Regions from separate parts of the Crossiella sp. NPDC003009 genome, predicted to be linked through region 2. Evidence: riboswitches for the same ligand, from Rfam matches in the RefSeq annotation. Region 2 holds a riboswitch; the other holds the start of a gene.
The links. A riboswitch is a leader RNA that binds a small molecule or an ion and turns the genes downstream of it on or off. The one in region 2 is predicted to bind thiamine pyrophosphate.
Positions count from the first base shown of each region.

Region 1 (3,353 bases), on a different contig from region 2:
GAAGGCGTTGGCCAGCACGATGCCCAGCACCCCGGCATCGCCGAGCACCGCGCGGAAGGCCAGGCCCACCACCACGGTGGGCAGCACGAACGGCACCGTGATGGCCAGCCGGACAAACCCCCGGCCGCGCACGTCGCAGCGGGCCAGCAGGTAGGCCACCGGCAGCCCGGCCAGCAGCGCCACCAGCGTCGCCGCCGCGGCCTGGCCCAGGGTGAAGGCGACCAGGCTCCAGGTGGACGGGTCGGCCAGCGTCTTGGCCACCCCGGTGCGGCCGAGGCCGAGCCCGATGATCGCGGCCACCGGCCAGGCGAAGAAGACGGCCAGGAAGGCCAGCGGAACAGCGGCCGCGGCCCCGAGGCCGAGCCTGCTCAGCCCTGAACGAGCTTGCGCCACTGCTCCACCCAGCGCTCCCGGCCCTCGGCGACCTTGGCCGCGGGCAGCGTGGCCGCCTGCTGCGGCTGCGGCGCGACCTGCTGCCACACCGGCGGCAGCGCGACGCCCTCACGGGCCGGGTAGACGAACATCTGCTCGGCCACCTGCGCCTGGAACTTCTCGCCCAGCAGGAAGTCGACCAGCTTGCGCGCGGCCTCGGGCTGCTTGGCGCCCTTGAGCACGCCGGTGTACTCGACCTGGCGGTAGCAGGTGTCCAGCAGCGCCTTGGTCTTCGGCTTGCCGTCCTCACCGACCTCGGCCGCGGGCGAGGAGGCGTAGGAGAGCACGATCGGCCGCTTTCCCTTGCCGCCCACCGAGAACTCCTGCTTGTAGGCGGTCTCCCAGCCGTTGACCACCTTGACCCCGTTGTCCTTCAACCGGTTCCAGTACCCGGCCCAGCCGTCCTCGCCGAGCTTGGCCACCGTGTTGAGCAGGAAGGCCAGTCCCGGCGAGGAGGTCGCGGGGTCGGAGACCACCAACAGGTCCTTGTACTTCGCATCGGCGAGGTCGTCCAGCGACTTCGGCTCGGCCAGCCCCTGCTGCGCGAAGTAGCCGAGGTCGATGTTCATGCACACATCGCCCAGGTCGACCGCGGACAGCGCGCCCGAGCCCTCCACCGCGTAGCGCTGCGGGCCCTTGGCCGCCTCGGGGCTCTGGTAGGGCTCCAGCAGGCCGTTGTCGATGGCCCTGGAGGCGAAGGTGGAGTCCACGCCGAAGACCACGTCGCCCAGCGGGTTGGCCTTGGTCAGCACCAGCTGGTTGGTCAGCGCGCCGGCGTCGCCCAGCGCCCGCTGCTCCACGGTGACCCCGGTCTGCTTCTTGAACTCGGCGAACACCCCCTCGGCCACCGCGAAGGACTCGTGCGTGAGCAGCACCACCTTGGTCTGTCCGGGCGGCGCGGGCGTCGGCCCGGTCAGCGAACACCCCGTGAGCAGGACAAGGCTGGTGACCAGCGCGAACGCGGCCGATGTGCGACGCAAAGTTCCTCCTGACGCAGTCCCTACACCGGCATGACCCGGATCAGGTGCGGACGGTCGAGAGCTGACCGCTCTCCTCTCAGCCCGGCAACACCGGACTCCCGTGGCATCTGGAGTGACCATACGCCGGGTCGCGCTCCCGGGCGCGCACCACCACCATGGAGGCATGGCCGAACTGCTGAACGATGACCAGATCAAAGAAGACCTGGTGCGCCTGCCCCAGTGGCGCGCGGTCGGCGCGGAGCTGGTGCGCACGGTCGAGCTGGACAGCTTCGCGCAGGCCATCCAGGTGGTGAACCGGGTGGCGGAGGTCGCGGAGAACGACAACCACCACCCGGACATCGACATCCGCTGGCGATCCCTGACCTTCCGCTGCTCAACCCATTCGAAGGGCGGGATCACCGACCTGGACGTGGCCATGGCCCAGGAGATCGACGGCGTGGTCGACGCGATCGCCGGTTAGGCCCGGAACGGCGCAGTGCCGGTTAGACCCGGAACGGGCCGGTGACCTCGTAGGTGATGCCGCCGCTGCTGCTCCCGCTGGTGCCGCGCTGGGAGGAGAAGTAGAGCCGGTTGCCGGCCGGGTTGAACGCGGGGCCGCAGATCTCCGAACCGCTGTGCCCGTTGACCCGCAGGAACGGGGCCACCACGCCGGTCTTGGTGATGATGCAGATCTCCATGTTGCCGCCATCCTCGGCGACGAAGAGGTCCCCGCTGCTGGTCCCGGTGACGTTGTCCACCCCGGTCAGCGGCGCGGTGCCACTGGTGACCAGGTTGTCGTCGTAGGTCAGGCTGATCGAGCTGGTGCCGGCGTTGTAGGCCCAGACCCGGTTGTCACCCTTGGTGGTGAACCAGCAGGTGCCGCCCGCGTAGTAGCAGCCCTCGCCGCCGTTGAACCGCTTCGCGCCGCTGACCTGGTTGCGGGTGGCGGTCGTGCTGCCTGCGGGGTCCGAGACCCGGCCCCAGGTCACCGGGCCGCTGGTCTGGGAGCTGCCGCCCTTGAGCACTTCCAGGGTGCCGCTGGAGAGGTCGCCCCAGGTGGTGGGCTTGAAGCGGTAGAAGCAGCCGTCCGGGACGTCCTCGGTGAGGTAGATGTAGCCGTGGTCGGCGTCGGTGGCGCAGGCCTCGTGCTTGAACCGGCCCATCGCCGGGCGGCGGATGGCGGCCTTGACGCCCCACGGGTCGGTCTCGTAGACGTAGCCGCGGTCCACCTCCTCGCAGGAAAGCCAGGTGTTCCAGGGAGTGGCGCCGCCCGCGCAGTTGACGTTGGTGTTGGCCAGGGTGCGGTAAGCGCCGGTGATCTTGCCGGTGCTGTCGAACTTGACCGCGCCCACCCCGCCGGTGCTGGAGACCTCGCTGTTGGAGACGTAGATCCAGCCGCTGCCGTCGGCGAAACAGGCCCCGCCGTCCGGCGCCGGGTGCCAGGTGTAGCTCGTGCCGGTCACCTGCTGCCCGGTGCGCGCGATGACCCGGCTGGTGAACCCCTGTGGCAGCTGGATCCCATTGGCGTCGGCGGACAACAACGCGCCGTAGGGGCTGGGGCCGGGCTGGGCGCCCTCGGCGAAGGCGTCCCGCCAGGCCGCTCCGCCGAAGGCCCCGGCCGCGGCGCCGACCACGGCGACCCGTAAGAAGTTGCGTCGTTCCACGGTGAACTCCCGTCAGTTCGGGTGACACTCAGGAGTCTTGCGAGCGCCAAGGCTCACGGGTACGGGCAAAAGGCCGGTGAACACTGGGGATCCCCACAGTGGACATCGTCAGTTCACGCAGGGACACGACCAGCGCCGGTGCCAGTCGGCGGCCTCGGCCGCCTCCCTGATGCCCAGCCGGTCGAAGATCTCCCGCGCCTCCCGCCAGGCCCGGTGCGCCGCGGCCGCCGTGCCCGCCGCCGCGTGCACCGCGCCCACATCGCGCAGGGTGCGCGCCCGCCACACCGGCAGCCGCAGC
Region 1 covers NZ_JBSFUA010000013.1:164,275-167,627, forward strand. The annotation lists gene ACWDY5_RS17515 (ABC transporter permease) at 1-393, opposite strand, end outside; gene ACWDY5_RS17520 (thiamine ABC transporter substrate-binding protein) at 369-1,412, opposite strand; TPP riboswitch at 1,412-1,524, opposite strand; gene ACWDY5_RS17525 (4a-hydroxytetrahydrobiopterin dehydratase) at 1,576-1,872, shown strand; gene ACWDY5_RS17530 (alkaline phosphatase PhoX) at 1,895-3,055, opposite strand; gene ACWDY5_RS17535 (BTAD domain-containing putative transcriptional regulator) at 3,164-3,353, opposite strand, start outside.
Region 1: it holds a riboswitch for thiamine pyrophosphate, as region 2 does, so the genes downstream of both, ACWDY5_RS17520 (thiamine ABC transporter substrate-binding protein) here and thiC (phosphomethylpyrimidine synthase ThiC) in region 2, are expected to answer to the same signal.

Region 2 (3,353 bases):
ACCCGCCTCGATCGCCTCCACTGAGGACAGTCCGTGCTCCTCAGCGTACTTGCGCACGTCCTGCGTGATCTTCATCGAGCAGAACTTCGGCCCGCACATCGAGCAGAAGTGCGCGGTCTTGGCGGGTTCGGCGGGCAGTGTCTCGTCGTGGTAGGCCCGCGCGGTGTCCGGGTCCAGCGACAGGTTGAACTGGTCCACCCAGCGGAACTCGAAGCGCGCCTGGGACAGCGCGTCATCGCGTTCCTGCGCCCTCGGATGGCCCTTGGCCAGGTCCGCGGAGTGGGCGGCGATCTTGTAGGTGATCACGCCGACCTTCACGTCGTCCCGGTTGGGCAGGCCGAGGTGCTCCTTGGGCGTGACGTAGCAGAGCATCGCGGTGCCGTGCCAGGCGATCTGCGCCGCGCCGATGGCCGAGGTGATGTGGTCGTAGGCGGGCGCGATGTCGGTGGCCAGCGGGCCGAGGGTGTAGAACGGCGCCTCACCGCACAGCTCCTCCTCCAGCCGCACGTTCTCCTTGATCTTGTGCATCGGCACGTGACCGGGGCCCTCGATCATCACCTGCACGTCGTGCGCCCGCGCGATGTGGGTCAGCTCGCCGAGGGTCTTCAGCTCGGCGAACTGGGCCTCGTCGTTGGCGTCGGCGATCGAGCCGGGCCGCAGGCCGTCACCGAGGGAGAAGGTGACGTCGTAGGCCCGCAGGATCTCGCACAGTTCCTCGAAGTGCGTGTAGAGGAAGCTCTCCTTGTGGTGCGCCAGGCACCAGGCGGCCATGATCGAACCGCCGCGGGAGACGATGCCGGTGACCCGCTTGGCGGTCAGCGGCACGTATCGCAGCAGCACGCCGGCGTGCACGGTCATGTAGTCCACGCCCTGCTCGCACTGCTCGATCACGGTGTCCCGGTAGACCTCCCAGGACAGCTGGGCCGGATCGCCGTTGACCTTCTCCAGGGCCTGGTAGATCGGCACCGTGCCGATCGGCACCGGCGAGTTGCGCATGATCCACTCACGGGTCTCGTGGATCCGCTTGCCGGTGGAGAGGTCCATCACGGTGTCGGCGCCCCAGCGGGTGGCCCACACCATCTTCTCGACCTCGTCCTCGATGGAGGAGGACACGGCCGAGTTGCCGATGTTCGCGTTCACCTTCACCAGGAACTTCTTCCCGATGATCATCGGCTCCGCCTCGGGGTGGCACCGGTTGAGCGGGATGACCGCCCGCCCGATGGCGACCTCGCTGCGCACCAGTTCCACATCGACGCCCTCGCGCACGGCGATGTACTGCATCTCCGGGGTGATGATGCCCGCCTTGGCGTAGGCGAGCTGGGTCACCGCGCCGTTGACCGGCTCGCGCGCGGCGACCCAGTCAGCGCGCAGCCTCGGCAGTCCACTGTGGACATCAATGGTGGCCTCGGTGTCGGTGTACGGCCCTGAGGTGTCGTACACGTCGAGGTGTTCGCCGTTGGTCAGCCCCACGCGCCGGAACGGCACCTGGACTCCACCTGGCCCCTCGACGTACACCTTGGCCGAACCCTGGATCGGGCCGGTGGTGACGGTCGGACGGATGTTCCGATCGGCAAGTGCCGTCATGGCAAAGCTCCCTACGCCGGCATTACCCGGTCAGGTTCAGGCGGTCGACAGCCCCAGGGTCGAAAAGCCGACACCTAGCTGCCCTCTCAGCCCGTTTCGGTACGAGCTCCCGCGTGTTGTGTTGTGGTGGTGGGCCGCACGGGCCCTCTAGGCACCATAGTGAGCGATCGGCGTGCTGACCACACCGCTCGCCGGGTGAAATGTGCGCAGTACTCCGTCTGCCAGCTCGGCGAACCCGCCGGTCGCCGGGTTGTGCGCGGTGGGCTGGATGCCCTCCACCAGCCCGATCCGTTCGCCAGTGCCCGGATCCCAGGTCTCCAGCCCCGCCGCCGCGCTGACGTGCAGCTTGCCCTGGTGCGCCCACATCGGCCCGTCCAGACCGGTCAGGCTGCCGACCAGCTCGCGGCTGGGCGCGTCGTAGAGGTGGGTGACCACCACCCGGTCCGCCTCGTGGTGGATCCGTTGCAGCGCCACCGTGTTGTCGTCGAGCCAGGCCACCGGGATGTCCCAGGCGTAGTCGTCGGTGTCCAGGTAGGGCATCCGCTCGGGCACGTGGGTGTCCCCGCCCAGCCAGGCCGTCACGTCGATGAGCGAGGGGGCTGGGGCCGGGTGCCAGAACCAGCCGTCGGCGAGTAGCCAGCGCCCGGACGGGCTGGCGTGCAGGGCGCCGTGGAAGTAGCTGAGGCCGTTCTCCGGTTCCGGTTCGCCGACCGGCCAGTTCGAGCGCACCTCGCGCTCGGTCAGCAGCTCACCGCCGGGCAGCGCGAAGGCGTCCACCCGGTTCCAGTCGGTCTGCGCGACCAGCACGTCTCCCGGCAGGAAGGCCACCCCGAACGGCACGGTGTACACGTCCCAGCCCTCGTCGCGGCGCAACGCGAACACCTCGTGCCCCGCCGCCAAGTCGACCAGCGACCCGTGCCAGCCGTAGTCGTCGGTCACCGCCGCGTACCGGCCGTCCGCCGAGGTGTGCAATCCGAAGCCCCGCGTCCGGCCCCGGAAGTCGTCGGGCTCCGTCGCGTACTCCCAGGACACGAAGTCGGCGACCACCTCCGCCTCGCCGGACTCGCTCAGCCGGATGAGGTGGTCGTTGGCGTCGTTGATGGTCAGCCAGCCGTCCGGCAGTGGCGCCAGTCGCCGGTGGGTGTGCCGGATCGCGTACTTCACCAGGTCATGGTCTCGCGGGGGTCGACTGAATATTCGCCAGTGTGCGCAGCACCCCGTCGGTGAGCTCGGCGAACGCGCCGGTCACCGGGTTGTGCGCGTGCGGCCGGAACCCCTCGACCAGCCCGATCCGCGCGCCCCGCGCCGGAGCCGAAGCCCCACATCGGACCGCCCGGACCGGCGAACATCCCGGCGCGTGCGGCGGTCCTGGCGTCGTACAGCTCGACCCCGTCGATCATCATCCAGTCACCCTGGCCGATCCGCTGGACCGCGACGGTGTCCTCGTCCACCCAGGCCACCGGCTGGTCCCAGGCTTCATCCCGGAACGAGAGCCGCTGGTCGGGCTCCTCGCCGCGCAGCCAGACCGGGACGTCGAGCACCCTCGGCGAGCCCACCGGTCCCCACACCCAGCCGTCGTCGGCCACCCGGGTGCCCTCGGGGCTGGTGTGCAGGCCCGGCCCCCTGACCCGGCCGCGCTCGGCCGGGTACGCGACGTGGCCGCAGAGTAAGGAGTCCACCTCAGTGGCCGAAGGGGTCCTCGACCTCGCCCGGCATCCAGCTCAGCCCGTCCACGCCCCAGCCGTTGGCCTTGAGCATCTTCTTCGCGG
Region 2 covers NZ_JBSFUA010000008.1:249,033-252,385, forward strand. The annotation lists gene thiC (phosphomethylpyrimidine synthase ThiC) at 1-1,584, opposite strand, end outside; TPP riboswitch at 1,576-1,707, opposite strand; gene ACWDY5_RS12285 (hypothetical protein) at 1,732-2,748, opposite strand; gene ACWDY5_RS12290 (hypothetical protein) at 2,745-3,263, opposite strand; gene ACWDY5_RS12295 (peptide deformylase) at 3,265-3,353, opposite strand, start outside.